3 regions of the Massilia sp. WG5 genome follow, and region 3 is predicted to be linked to each of the others. Evidence: predicted binding sites of a transcription regulator. Region 3 holds the regulator's gene; each other region holds the start of a gene.
What was found. Region 3 encodes sigma-54, which starts transcription at its own class of promoters, with help from an activator protein. Its sites were predicted from a motif close to TGGCANGNAANCTGCTTT; they were not measured.
Positions count from the first base shown of each region.

Region 1: a site for sigma-54 is predicted at 2,503-2,520, ahead of AM586_RS20410 (ammonium transporter). Genes of this name have one in related genera too.
Region 2: a site for sigma-54 is predicted at 2,071-2,088, ahead of AM586_RS26485 (urease accessory protein UreD). Genes of this name have one in related genera too.

Region 1 covers NZ_CP012640.2:4,563,843-4,568,103, forward strand. The annotation lists gene AM586_RS20405 (NRAMP family divalent metal transporter) at 1-1,240, shown strand, start outside; gene AM586_RS20410 (ammonium transporter) at 1,249-2,454, opposite strand; gene AM586_RS20415 (LysR substrate-binding domain-containing protein) at 2,618-3,556, opposite strand; gene AM586_RS20420 (urate hydroxylase PuuD) at 3,664-4,261, shown strand, end outside.
Region 2 covers NZ_CP012640.2:5,927,929-5,932,189, forward strand. The annotation lists gene AM586_RS26475 (GGDEF domain-containing protein) at 1-85, shown strand, start outside; gene AM586_RS26480 (SulP family inorganic anion transporter) at 86-1,738, shown strand; gene AM586_RS28470 (hypothetical protein) at 1,786-1,986, shown strand; gene AM586_RS26485 (urease accessory protein UreD) at 2,099-2,953, shown strand; gene ureA (urease subunit gamma) at 2,975-3,277, shown strand; gene AM586_RS26495 (urease subunit beta) at 3,292-3,630, shown strand; gene ureC (urease subunit alpha) at 3,627-4,261, shown strand, end outside.
Region 3 covers NZ_CP012640.2:3,958,838-3,963,098, forward strand. The annotation lists gene lptC (LPS export ABC transporter periplasmic protein LptC) at 1-18, shown strand, start outside; gene lptA (lipopolysaccharide transport periplasmic protein LptA) at 47-637, shown strand; gene lptB (LPS export ABC transporter ATP-binding protein) at 634-1,413, shown strand; gene AM586_RS17700 (RNA polymerase factor sigma-54) at 1,416-2,900, shown strand; gene hpf (ribosome hibernation-promoting factor, HPF/YfiA family) at 2,963-3,340, shown strand; gene AM586_RS17710 (enoyl-CoA hydratase/isomerase family protein) at 3,440-4,261, shown strand, end outside.

The DNA of each region.
Region 1 (4,261 bases), 610 kb from region 3:
TTCGAAGCTGGGCCCGGGCCTGATCACCGGCGCTGCCGACGATGACCCGAGCGGCATCGCCACGTATTCGCAGGCCGGCGCCCAGTTCGGGTTCAACCTGCTGTGGACCCTGCTGCTCACCTATCCGCTGATGGCGGCGATCCAGGTCATCAGCGCCCACATCGGCCGGGTCACCGGACGTGGCCTGGCCACCAACCTGCAGCGCTTCGCGCCGCGCCGGCTGGTGTGGCTGATCGTCGGCCTGCTGCTGGTCGCGAACGTCATCAATATCGCGGCCGACATCGCGGCGATGGGCGACGCGATGGCGCTGGTCGCTCCCGGCAAGGCCCATTACTACGCGGTGGCTTTCGGCGTGCTGTCGGTGCTGCTGCAGGTGTTCGTTCCCTACCAGCGCTACGTCAACCTGCTGAAATGGCTGACCCTCGTCCTGCTGGCCTATGTCGCCACCGTGTTCGTGGTGCGCGTGCCCTGGGCCGAGGTGCTGCGTTCCCTGGTCTGGCCGCATCCGGAATGGAACAGGGAATACCTGACCACCGTGGTCGCGGTGTTCGGCACCACCATCAGTCCCTACCTGTTCTTCTGGCAGGCTTCGCAGGAAGTCGAGGAGCTGCGCGCGGACGACGATGCGCAGCCGCTGCGGCGCGCGCCCGGGCAGGTCGAGGCCCAGTTCCGGCGCATCCGCTTCGATACCCTGGTCGGCATGGCGGTATCGAACCTGGTCGCCTTCTTCATCATGCTGACCACCGCGGCGACCCTGCATACGCACGGCGTGCATGACCTGCAGTCCTCGGCCCAGGCCGCGTCGGCGCTGAAGCCGGTCGCCGGCGAGCTGGCCTTCGTGCTGTTCGCGGCGGGGATCGTCGGCACCGGCCTGCTGGCGATTCCGGTACTGGCCGGCTCGGCCGCCTATGCGATGGCCGGCACCTTCCACTGGAAAAGCAGCCTCGACAGCAAGTTTTCGGCGGCGCGCAAGTTCTACGCCATCATCATCGTCGCCACCCTGGCCGGGGTCGGCATCAACTTCGTCCCGCTCGATCCGATCAAGGCGCTTTACTGGAGCGCGGTGCTGAACGGCGTGATCGCGGTGCCGGTCATGGTGATCATGATGGCGGTGGCCTCGAGCGAGAAGATCATGGGCGCGCTGAAGATCTCGGGAAGGCTGCGCCTGCTCGGCTGGCTGTGCACCGCCGTGATGGCGGTGGCGGTGCTGGCCATGTTCGGCGCCTCCCTCATGGGATAGGAGCGCCTTTATTGGAAGGTGGTTTCGCGTTCCGGGGTGGCGCTGATGCGGTGGATCGACAGGTCGGCGCCGTCGAATTCCTGCTCGGCGTCGAGGCGCAGGCCGACCGTCTTCTTCAGTACACCGTAGACGATCCAGCTGCCCAGGCCGGAAATGACGATGCCGAGCAGCGTGCCGATCAGCTGCGAGGCCAGCGACACGCCGCCCAGGCCGCCCAGCGCCAGGCTGCCGAAGATGCCGGCGGCGATGCCGCCCCAGGCGCCGCACAGGCCGTGCAGCGGCCACACGCCGAGCACGTCGTCGATCTTCCAGCGGTTCTGCGCCAGCGTGAACAGCGACACGAAGATGCCGCCCGCGATCGCGCCGGTGACCAGCGCGCCGAGCGGATGCATCAGGTCCGAACCGGCGCATACCGCCACCAGGCCGGCCAGCGGTCCGTTGTAGACGAAGCCCGGGTCGTTGCGGCCCATGACGAAGGCGACCAGGGTGCCGCCCGTCAGCGCCATCAGGGAATTCACGGCCACCAGGCCGTTCATCTTGTCGAGCGTCTGCGCGCTCATCACGTTGAAGCCGAACCAGCCCACGGTCAGGATCCAGGCGCCCAGCGCCAGGAAGGGAATGTTCGACGGCGGGTGGGCGGCGATGCGGCCGTCCTTGGCGTAGCGGCCGCGGCGCGCCCCCAGCAGCAGCACCGCCGGCAGCGCGGCCCAGCCGCCCACCGCGTGCACCACCACCGAGCCGGCGAAGTCGTGGAAGGGCGCGCCGAAGGTCACTTGCAGCCAGTCCTGGATGCCGAAGCGGTTGTTCCAGGCGATCCCCTCGAACAGGGGATACACGAATCCGACCAGCAGGGCGGTGGCCGCCATCTGCGGATGGAACTTGGCGCGCTCGGCGATGCCGCCCGAGATGATGGCCGGGATCGCCGCCGCGAAGGTCAGCAGGAAGAAGAACTTGACGAGCTCATAACCGTTCTTCGCCACCAGCGTGGAGGTGGCGCCGAAGAAGTGCATGCCGTAGGCGATGCCATAGCCGACGAAGAAGTAGGCGATGGTCGAGACGGCAAAGTCGATCAGGATCTTGACCAGGGCGTTGACCTGGTTCTTGCGGCGCACCGTTCCCAGTTCGAGGAAGGCGAAGCCGGCGTGCATCGCCAGGATCATGATCCCGCCGAGCAGGATGAAGAGCGCGTCGGCGCCGGTTTTGTAGGCATCCATGCAAAAATTTTCCAAAAAAGTGCACGCAAGTGGCGTGAGCACTTCTTGGTAGCAATTTGCGTTCCAATTTGGGGCGCCCATGCATCCCTCATGCGCGGGCAGGGTGCGTTGCCCCATTAGCGGGCAGGAGCACCGCATTGGTGCGTCCGTGCGCCAAATTGGGTTACTGCTTGAGCAAGGCCTTCGCCGCTGCCATCACCTGGTCGCGCAGCCACTTGTGCTCCGCCGACTGGTGCACCCGCTGGTGCCACAGTTGGTAGAAGCGCATCGGCGGGAACTTGAGCGGCACCGTGAAACTCTTCAGCGGCAGCGTCTTTTCGTAGAAGCGGATGAACTGGCGGCCGGTGGTCAGCACCAGGTCGGTCTGGGTCAGCATGTAGGGAATCAGGCCGAAGTAGGGCGACTCGACCGCCACCTTGCGCTGCAGGCCCTCGCGCTCCAGGAAGGAATCGATCACGCCGTGGTAGCCCGGCAGCATCGGCGACGGCGCCACGTGCGGCAGGCCGAGGTAGTCCTCGAGCGACATCGCATCGCTGGCGGTACGGCGCGCGTAGGCGCTGTCGGCGCGCATGGTGCAGATGATCGGGTCCTCGAACAGCTTGGAGATGTGCAGGTGGGCGGGCGGCTCATCCCAGTTGGCGATCACCAGGTCGATCTCGCCGTCCGACAGCATGCGCAGGTAGTCGGTGCCGGCCCCGAGGTGGTGGATCGAGACCTTGCTGTTGGGCGCGTCGCGGCGGATGCCGGCGACCACGCCGGGCAGGAACTGGGTGTCCAGGTAGTCGGGCGCGGCGATATGGAAGGTGCGCGCGGCCTGCTCGGGCACGAAGGGCGACTTCCGGATGAACAGGCTCTCGGTCTCGTCGAGGATGCGCTTGGCCGGCTTGAGCAGGCTCTCGCCGTGCTGGGTCGGCACCATGCCGCGCGCGCCGCGCACCAGCAGCGGGTCGCCGGTCAGCTCGCGCAGCTTGCGCAGCGAGGCCGAGATCGAGGGCTGGGGCTGGTTCAGCTTGAGGGCCACGCGCGATACGTTCTTCTCCACCAGCAACAGGTAGAGTATGCGGATCAGGTGCAGGTCGAGGTGCTGGGGAAGGCTGCTCATCAAAAGGCTTCGTATATGCGTGCGCGTATGTCAAATATACGGTATTTTTGATGTTGAATAAATGGAAAGCGGTTTATCTTGTTTAGTCGTCTCTACAAAGGATGTTCATGGAATACCTGCTTCCCTATGGCCTCGAATGGATGAACCTGCTGGTGCGCTGGCTGCACGTCATCACGGGCATCGCCTGGATCGGCGCCTCCTTCTATTTCGTCTGGCTGGATAATTCCCTGCGGCCGCCGGCGCCGGGCGGCGAACTGGCGAAGAAGGGCGTGGCCGGCGAGCTGTGGGCGGTGCACGGCGGCGGCTTCTACAACCCGCAGAAGTACCTGGTCGCGCCGGCCGAGCTGCCGAAGGAACTGCACTGGTTCAAGTGGGAAGCGTATTCGACCTGGCTGTCGGGCTTTGCGCTGCTCACCATCGTTTACTACTTCAACGCCCAGGCGATGATGGTCGACCGCGGCGTGGCCGATCTCTCGACCGGGCAGGCGGTCGGCATCGGCCTGGGAAGCCTGGTGCTGGCCTGGGTCGTCTACGACCTGCTGTGCCGCTCGAAGCTGGGCAAGCACGACCTGGCCTTCGGCGCCGTGATGTTCGTGTTCCTGAGCGGCGCGGCCTGGGTGCTGACCCACTGGCTGAGCGGACGCGCGGCCTACATCCACGTGGGCGCGATGATCGGCACCATCATGGTCGCCAACGTGGCGATGG
Region 2 (4,261 bases), 2.0 Mb from region 3:
GGACTCCCTGGTCCAGCGCGTCGACGCCGCGATGGCGCGCGCCAAGCGGGCAGGGCGCAACTGCGTCGAACTGGCGATGCAATAGATGCTGGCCTGGTTGAAGGACTACCGCCGCGGCTGGCTGGCGGGGGACCTGGGTGCGGGCGCGGTGGTCGCCATGATGATGATCCCGCAGGGCATGGCCTATGCGCTGGTGGCCGGGCTGCCGCCGGTGACCGGGATCTACGCCAGCATCGTGCCGCCGCTGCTGTACGCCGTGTTCGGCACCAGCAGCACCCAGTCGGTCGGGCCGATGGCGATCATCTCCCTGATGACGGCGTCCGTGCTGGCGCCGATGGCGGCGCCGGGCAGCGCGCTGTACGGGGCGCTGGCGGGCCAGCTGGCCCTGCTGGCCGGGCTGGTGCTGCTGGCCTGTGGCCTGCTGCGGGTGGGCTTTCTCGCCAACTTCTTCTCGCGCCCGGTGATGAACGGCTTCACCATCGGTTCCTCGATCCTGATCGCCCATGGGCAGCTCGGCGTCCTGCTGGGCGCGCGCCTGCCGCACTGGCACCGGCCCAGCGCCGCGCTCGGCCTGGGCGCGCTGGCCCTGCTGTTGCTGGCGCGCCGCTACGGCGCCCGCTTGCTGCAGCGCTGCGGCCTCGCGCCCGGCGCCGCCGACATCGGCGCACGCCTGGCGCCGATGCTGCTGGTGGCCGGCTCGATCGCTGCGGTCGCCGCGCTCGGCCTGGACCGGATGGGCGTGCAGGTGATCGGCCGGGTGCCGGCCGGGTTGCCGCGCCTGAACCTGGCGGCTTCCGGCGCGCACTGGCAGCAGCTGTTCCAGCCGGCCCTCCTGATCGGCTTCATGTGCTTCCTGATCTCGATGTCCGGGGCCCAGGCGCTGGCCGCGCGCAAAGGAGAAAAGCTGCACACCAATGCAGAGCTGGTCGGCCTCGGCGCGGCCAACGTCGGCAGTTTCCTGAGCGGCGGCTTTCCCGTCACCGGCAGCCTGTCGCGTTCGGCCGTCAACTTCGCGGCCGGCGCCAACACCCCGCTGGCCGCGGTGGTCGCGGCGGCGCTGCTGGGCGCGGCGCTGGTGCTGCCGACCGGCTGGCTGGCGCTGCTGCCGCTGCCGGTGCTGGCCGCCACCATCATCGTCGCCGTACTCGGCATGCTGGAATCCGCGACCCTGCGTACCGCCTGGCGCTACGACCGCGCCGACGCGCTGGCGCTGCTGGCCACTCTAGGGGGCGTGCTGCTGCTCGGGGTCGAGGCTGGCGTGGTGGTCGGCCTGCTGCTGTCGCTGGGGGCGATGATCTGGCGCGAGAGCCGGCCGCACATCGCGGTGCTGGGCCGCATCGCCGGCACCGAACACTTCCGCAATGTCGAACGCTACCAGGCCGAGACCCGCAGCGGCGTGCTGCTGCTGCGCGTCGACGCCGGCCTGTTCTTCGGGAACATCGAGGCGGTCAACGCCCGCGTCGAGGAAGAGCTGGACCTGCATCCCGGCACGCGCGAGCTGGTGCTGGTGCTGTCGGCCGTGAATGCGATCGACACCTCGGCCCTGTTCGGCCTGCTGGAGCTGAACGGTGAAGTGGTCCGGCGCGGCGTGCGCCTGCACCTGGCCGAGGTGAAGGGGCCGGTGATGGACCGGCTGAAGCAGTCGAAGCTGCTGGAGCGTCTCAGCGGGCAGGTCTTCCTGAGCACGGCGAATGCCTGGAATACCCTGTCCACCGGCGACGAATCCTGGTCAGTCTGAGGCGCTTGTGGCAGTATGGGGCGCATGAACACTTCCTGGAGCGAAGCATGACGAGTCGACTTGCCCTGGTCCTGTTGGCGTCCGCGGCGGCGCTGTACGCCATCGGCATGCAGTCCGGCCTCGATGTCGGCCTGGCGTGGATGACGCTGATCTCGGCCATGTTCATCGAGCTGACGCTCTGGAAGCGTGGCCTGGACCGCGTCCGGGCCGCCGTCGCCGCACGGCGCGCGCGCAAGCAGCAGCGCTGACTCTTTCCGCACCGAATTGGTGCAAATCCCTGTGCGGGTGCGTAAAACGTGCATCCGCAAGCCGGCATTCGGCCAATGACAGTCTGGCACGCATCCTGCTAACCCTGTTGGCATGCCCGACTGCCACCCTGACCACTCCCACATCGATCCGCCGCCCGCGCCGCCCTGGCGCGCCAGCCTGCACCTCGATTTCGCTTTCGATGCCGACGCCGGCGTCACCCGGATGGTGCGGCGCGCCCATCGCGGCCCGCTGCGCGTGCAGAAAGCCCTGTATCCGGAAGGACCGCGCGCCTGCCAGGTGATCGTCGTGCACCCGCCGGGCGGCGTGGTGGGCGGCGATTGCCTCGAGATCGGGATGCGCATCGGTGCCGGCGGCCAGGTCTTCGCGACCTCGCCGGGCGCCGCCAAGTGGTACCGCGCGAACGGCCGCCGCTCCAGCCAGGCAGTGCGGCTGCAGGCCGGCGAGGGCGCCGCGCTCGAATGGATGCCGCAGGAAACCATCTTCTACGACGGCGCCTGCGTCGATCTCGAGCACGAGGTCGAACTGGGCGCCGGCACCCCCTATATCGGCAGCGAGATCCTGTGCTTCGGCCGGCGCGCGATGGGCGAGCGCTTCCTGCGCGGCCAGGTCCGCCAGCGCACCCGCATCCGCCAGGGCGGACGCCTGGTCTGGCACGAGCAGGGCCTGCTCGACGCCGCGGGGCTGGAGAGCCCGCTCGGACTGCAGGGAAAGAGCGTGTGCGCGACCCTGCTGGCGGTCGGCAGGCCGCTGCCGGCGGCGGTCCTGGCGCGCCTGCGCGCCGCCGACCCGGACCTTGCGCTGAGCCAGGTGAAGTCGGTCTTCGTGGCGCGCCACCTGGGCATCGATACCGAAGCCGCGCGCGCCGCCATGCTGCGCGTGTGGCAGGCGGTGCGTCCGCACTTGCTGGGCATGGACGCCAGCGTGCCGCGCATCTGGAACACCTGAAGGACGCCTGAGAAAGAGACCATGGACCTGAGCCCACGAGAGAAGGACAAGCTGCTGATCTTCACCGCCGCCCTGCTGGCCGAGCGCCGCCGGGCGCGCGGGCTGAAGCTGAACTACCCGGAGGCCGTGGCCCTGATCACGGCTGCCATCATGGAAGGCGCCCGCGACGGCCGCAGCGTGGCCGAGCTGATGGACGAGGGCGCGACGATCCTGTCGCGCGCCGACGTCATGGAAGGCGTGCCGGAGATGATCCCGGAAATCCAGGTCGAAGCCACTTTCCCGGACGGCAGCAAGCTGGTGACCGTCCACCACCCGATCCCATGACGAAAGGACGAACCGTGATCCCGGGCGAATATCTGTTGGAAAGCGGCGAGCTCGCGCTGAACGCCGGCCGCCGCACCCTCACGCTGACGGTGGCGAACGCGGGCGACCGCCCGATCCAGGTCGGCTCGCACTACCATTTCCATGAAGTCAACGACGCCCTGCAGTTCGAACGCGAGGCCACGCGCGGCATGCGCCTGAACATCGCAGCCGGCACCGCGGTGCGCTTCGAGCCGGGCCAGCGCCGCACGGTCGAACTGGTCGAACTGGCCGGGGCGCGTGTGGTGGTCGGCTTCCAGGGGCGCGTCAATGGCTCGCTTGACGGCGCGCCGCCGACGCAGGAGGCATCCGCATGAGCAGCATCTCGCGCCAGGCCTATGCCGACATGTACGGTCCGACCACGGGCGACCGCATCCGCCTCGCCGACACCGGCCTCGTGATCGAGATCGAGCGCGATTTCGCGGTCTACGGCGAAGAGGTCAAGTTCGGCGGCGGCAAGGTGATCCGCGACGGCATGGGCCAGTCGCAGCTGCCGCGCGAGCAGGTCATGGACACCGTGATCACCAACGCCGTGATCGTCGACCACTGGGGCATCGTCAAGGCCGACATCGGCATCCGGGACGGGCTGATCGCCGGCATCGGCAAGGCCGGCAATCCCGACATCCAGCCGGGCGTGGACCTGCCGATCGGCGGCGCCACCGAGATCATCGCCGGCGAAGGCATGATCGTCACGGCCGGCGGGGTCGATACCCACATCCACTTCATCTGCCCGCAGCAGATCGAGGAGGCGCTGGCCTCGGGCATCACCACCATGCTGGGTGGCGGCACCGGGCCGGCGGTCGGCACCGCGGCCACCACCTGCACGCCGGGCGCCTGGCACATCCATTCGATGCTGATGGCGGCCGACGCCTTCCCGATGAACCTCGGCTTCTTCGGCAAGGGCAACGTCAGCCGGCCACGCCCGCTCGAGGAGCAGATCGAGGCCGG
Region 3 (4,261 bases):
CCGCGTAGCGCACGCTGACAGGACAACCTGAAAGGATTCGCATCCAATGAAAAAAATATTCGCCGTCGCCGCTCTCTCGCTGGCAAGCCTTACCGCCAGCGCGGAGCGCGCTGATTCGCTCAAGCAGGCCCAGGTCGACTTCGACAACGGCCACCTCGACGAGGTCACCCAGACCCGCACCCTGACCGGCAATGTCGTGCTGACGCGCGGCACGCTGCTGATCAAGTCGGACAAGGCCGTGATGAAGGAATCGCCGGAAGGCTACATGATCCTGGTGCTGACCGCCGCGCCAGGAAAAATCGCGAGCTTCCGCCAGAAGCGCGACGGCGGGCCCGACCTGTGGACCGAGGGCCAGGCCCAGCGTATCGAATACGACGAGCGCACCGAAGTGGTCAAGCTGTTCTCGAACGCCGTCGTCAAGCAGCTCGAAGGCAAGCGCATGACGAGCGAAGTGAACGGCCCCTTCATCTCCTACGACAACCGCACCGAGCAGGCGAACGTGCACAACGACGCCAGCGGCGACAGCAAGCCGGGCGGCGGGCGCAGCACCATCATCATCGCACCGCGCCGTAGTCCGCCCGCTGCGGCACCCGCTGCGGCGCCGGCCGCAGCACCGTCGGGAGCAGCCAAGCAATGATGGATGTCCACGCAGACGCCGCCGCCGTCACCGGCGCCGGCAGCACCCTGGTCGTCAAGGGGCTGCAGAAAAGCTACGGCAAGCGCCTGGTGGTGCGCGACGTCTCGCTGCAGGTCGCCTGCGGCGAGGTGGTCGGCCTGCTCGGCCCGAACGGCGCCGGCAAGACCACCTCGTTCTACATGATCGTGGGCCTGGTGCCGGCCGACGCCGGTTCCATCGTCATCAACGGCACCGACATCACGAGCCTGCCGATCCACCGGCGCGCCATGCTGGGCCTGTCCTACCTGCCGCAGGAAGCCTCGGTGTTCCGCAAGCTGACGGTGGAGGAGAACATCCGCGCCGTGCTGGAACTGCAGCGCGAGAACGGCAAGCCGCTGGGCAAGGCGCGCATCCAGGAACGCCTGGACGAGCTGCTGGCCGACCTGCAGATCGAGAAGCTGCGCGAGAACCCGGCGCTGTCGCTGTCGGGCGGCGAGCGGCGCCGCGTGGAGATCGCGCGCGCGCTGGCGACCGACCCGCGCTTCGTGCTGCTGGACGAACCCTTCGCCGGCGTCGATCCGATCGCGGTGATCGAGATCCAGCGCATCGTGCGCTTCCTGAAGGAGCGCGGGATCGGCGTGCTGATTACCGACCACAATGTGCGCGAGACGCTTGGCATCTGCGATCGCGCGTATATCATCAACCAGGGCGCGGTGCTGGCTTCCGGACGTCCTGACGATATCATCGCCAACGAATCGGTCCGCCGCGTCTACCTGGGTGAACACTTCCGGATGTAGCCATGAAACAGACGCTGCAACTCAAGACATCACAGCACCTTGCGCTGACGCCGCAACTCCAGCAGTCGATCCGGCTGCTGCAGCTGTCCACTCTCGAGCTGCACCAGGAGATCGAGCAGGTACTGAGCGACAATCCGCTGCTCGAGCGCCTCGACGATCCGCTCGACCGCTCCGTGCGCCTGCTGGCGGACGGCGCCATCAACAACGGCGCCTCGACCTCCACCACGCCTGACGCGCCGCCCGCCCAGAGCCAGGGCGAGGAGGGCAAGGACAACGCCGGCGGCGAGGGCGAGGGCGGCGACAGCGGCGAGGCCGGCGGCGCCGAGCACGACATGGAATGGGGCGAGCCGGGCCGCTCCGGCAACGGCGGCGAGGACGAAGACGGCCGCCCGCAGCTGGAAGCCAGCCCGGTCTCGCTGCGTGAACACCTGATGGAACAGGTGCGCCTGACCTGCATCTCGCCGCGCGACTGCGCGCTGGTCGAGATCGTCGTCGATACCCTCGACGACAACGGCTACCTCGAGGAATCGCTGGACGAGCTGCATGCGCGCATGCCGCCCGAACTGGAGATCGAGTTCGACGAACTGCGCACGGCCCTGTCGCTGGTGCAGAGCATGGACCCGCCCGGCGTCGGCGCCCGCAGCGCCGCCGAATGCCTGGCGCTGCAGATCCGCCGCATGCCCGGCGTGCCGATGGTGACGCGGCGCATGGCGCTGACCATCGTCGAACGCTACCTGACCTGGTTCGCGCAGCGCGAATTCAACAAGCTCAAGAAGGCCCTCGACTGCGACGACGAAGACCTGCGCGAAGCCCAGGCCGTGATCCGCCAGTGCAATCCGCATCCGGGCGCGGCCTTCGCTTCCGACGTCTCCGACTTCGTGGTGCCGGACGTGATCGTGCGCCGCGCGAAGGACGGCTGGAGCGTGCAGCTGAATCCGGAAGTGATGCCGCGCCTGCGCGTGAACAGCATCTACGCTGCCTTGATGAAGCAGGGAAAATCGGAGTCGCAGCTGAATGCACAATTGCAAGAAGCGAAGTGGCTCATCAAGAACATGCGCCAGCGCTTCGACACGATCCTGCGTGTAGCGCAAGCAATCGTCGAGCGCCAGCGGAACTTTTTCTCCCACGGCGCAGTTGCCATGCGGCCCCTTGTTTTACGTGAGATAGCTGATACACTAGGTCTACACGAGAGCACAATTTCTCGCGTCACAACGCAGAAATACATGCTGACGCCGCACGGCATGTTTGAGCTGAAGTACTTTTTCGGGAGTCACGTCGCGACCGAGGCAGGAGGCGAAGCATCCTCGACCGCGATCCGGGCTCTTATCGTACAACTCACAGGAGCAGAAGACCCCAAGAACCCTTTATCCGACAGCAAGATCGCGGAGATGCTAGGGGAACAGGGAATGGTTATCGCACGCCGCACGGTCGCGAAATACCGTGAGGCGCTGAAGATCCCGCCCGTTAGCCTTCGCAAATCCTTGTAACAAGCTGCCCAGCTGCGCAAGATGCGCGCATGTCCTGGCAGCGCATCTTCAAAGGAGTGTGTATGAATCTCACTATCAGCGGACATCATCTCGATGTAACCCCAGCAATCCGAGAATACGTACAGAACAAGCTTGAACGCATCACCCGCCATTTCGATCAAGTGATCGACTCCCACGTCATCCTCTGCATAGACAATCTCACCGAGAAAGAAAAACGCCAGAAGGCCGAGATCAACTTGCGCGTTGCTGGGAAGATCGTTCACGTTGCGAGCGCCGCACACGACCTCTACGCCGCGATCGACATGCTGATGGACCGCCTCGACAGGCAAGTCCAGAAGTACAAGCAGATGCTTCAGAATCACAGTAACACTCCGCTGAAACGCATGAGCAACGAATCCAACGAGTCCATTGAGGGAGGAGAAGCTGCCGCCGCAGCGTGATCATTCCGCAGGCACAGCAAGGACTAAGGGCGCATTGGCGCCCTTTTCGTTTGTTGGGCGCTAGAATGCCGTTTTCCATTTCATGAATAACAAAGAGACATGAGCGAATACGTGCAGACCCGCGTCGCCAACGGCACCGGCATCATTACCCTGGACCGGCCCAAGGCCCTGAACTCGCTGTCGCTGGACATGGTGCGCGCGCTGACGGCAGCCCTGCTGGCCTGGCGCGACGAGGCCGGCGTCGACGCCGTCATTATCAAGAGCACCAGCGAAAAAGCCCTGTGCGCGGGCGGCGACATCCGCTTCTTCCACCAGGCCGGGCATGCCACGCCGACGGGCGGGAGTGCGCTGCTGGAAGACTTCTTTACCGAAGAATACGCGCTGAACCACCTGATCCATTTCTATCCGAAACCGTATATTGCGCTGATGGACGGGGTGGTTATGGGCGGCGGCATGGGCATCGCCCAAGGCGGCCCGGACAGCGGCCTGCGCGTCGTGACCGAACGCACGAAGATGGCGATGCCCGAGGTGAACATCGGCCTGTTCCCGGACGTCGGCGGCAGCCATTTCCTGTCGCATGCGCCGGGCGCGCTCGGCATGTACCTGGGCCTGACCGGCAACACCATCGGCGCCGCCGATGCCCTCTACGTCGGCCTGGCCGACGTGTTTGTCCCCGCTGCGCAATTGCCTGCGCTGCAGGACCTGATCGCCGCCACGCCGGGCGCACAATTGCCGGCCGCGATCCGCGCCTTCGCGGCGCCGTTCGCAGCGCAGGCAGGCGACAGCCAGCTGCAGCAACAGCGTGCGCTGATCGATCGCCATTTCGCGGCATCCTCGGTGCAGGCCGTGATGGAGTCGCTGGCCGGCGACGCCAGCCCCTTCGCGCAGAAAGCCCTGGCCGCCATGCGCCAGCGCTCGCCG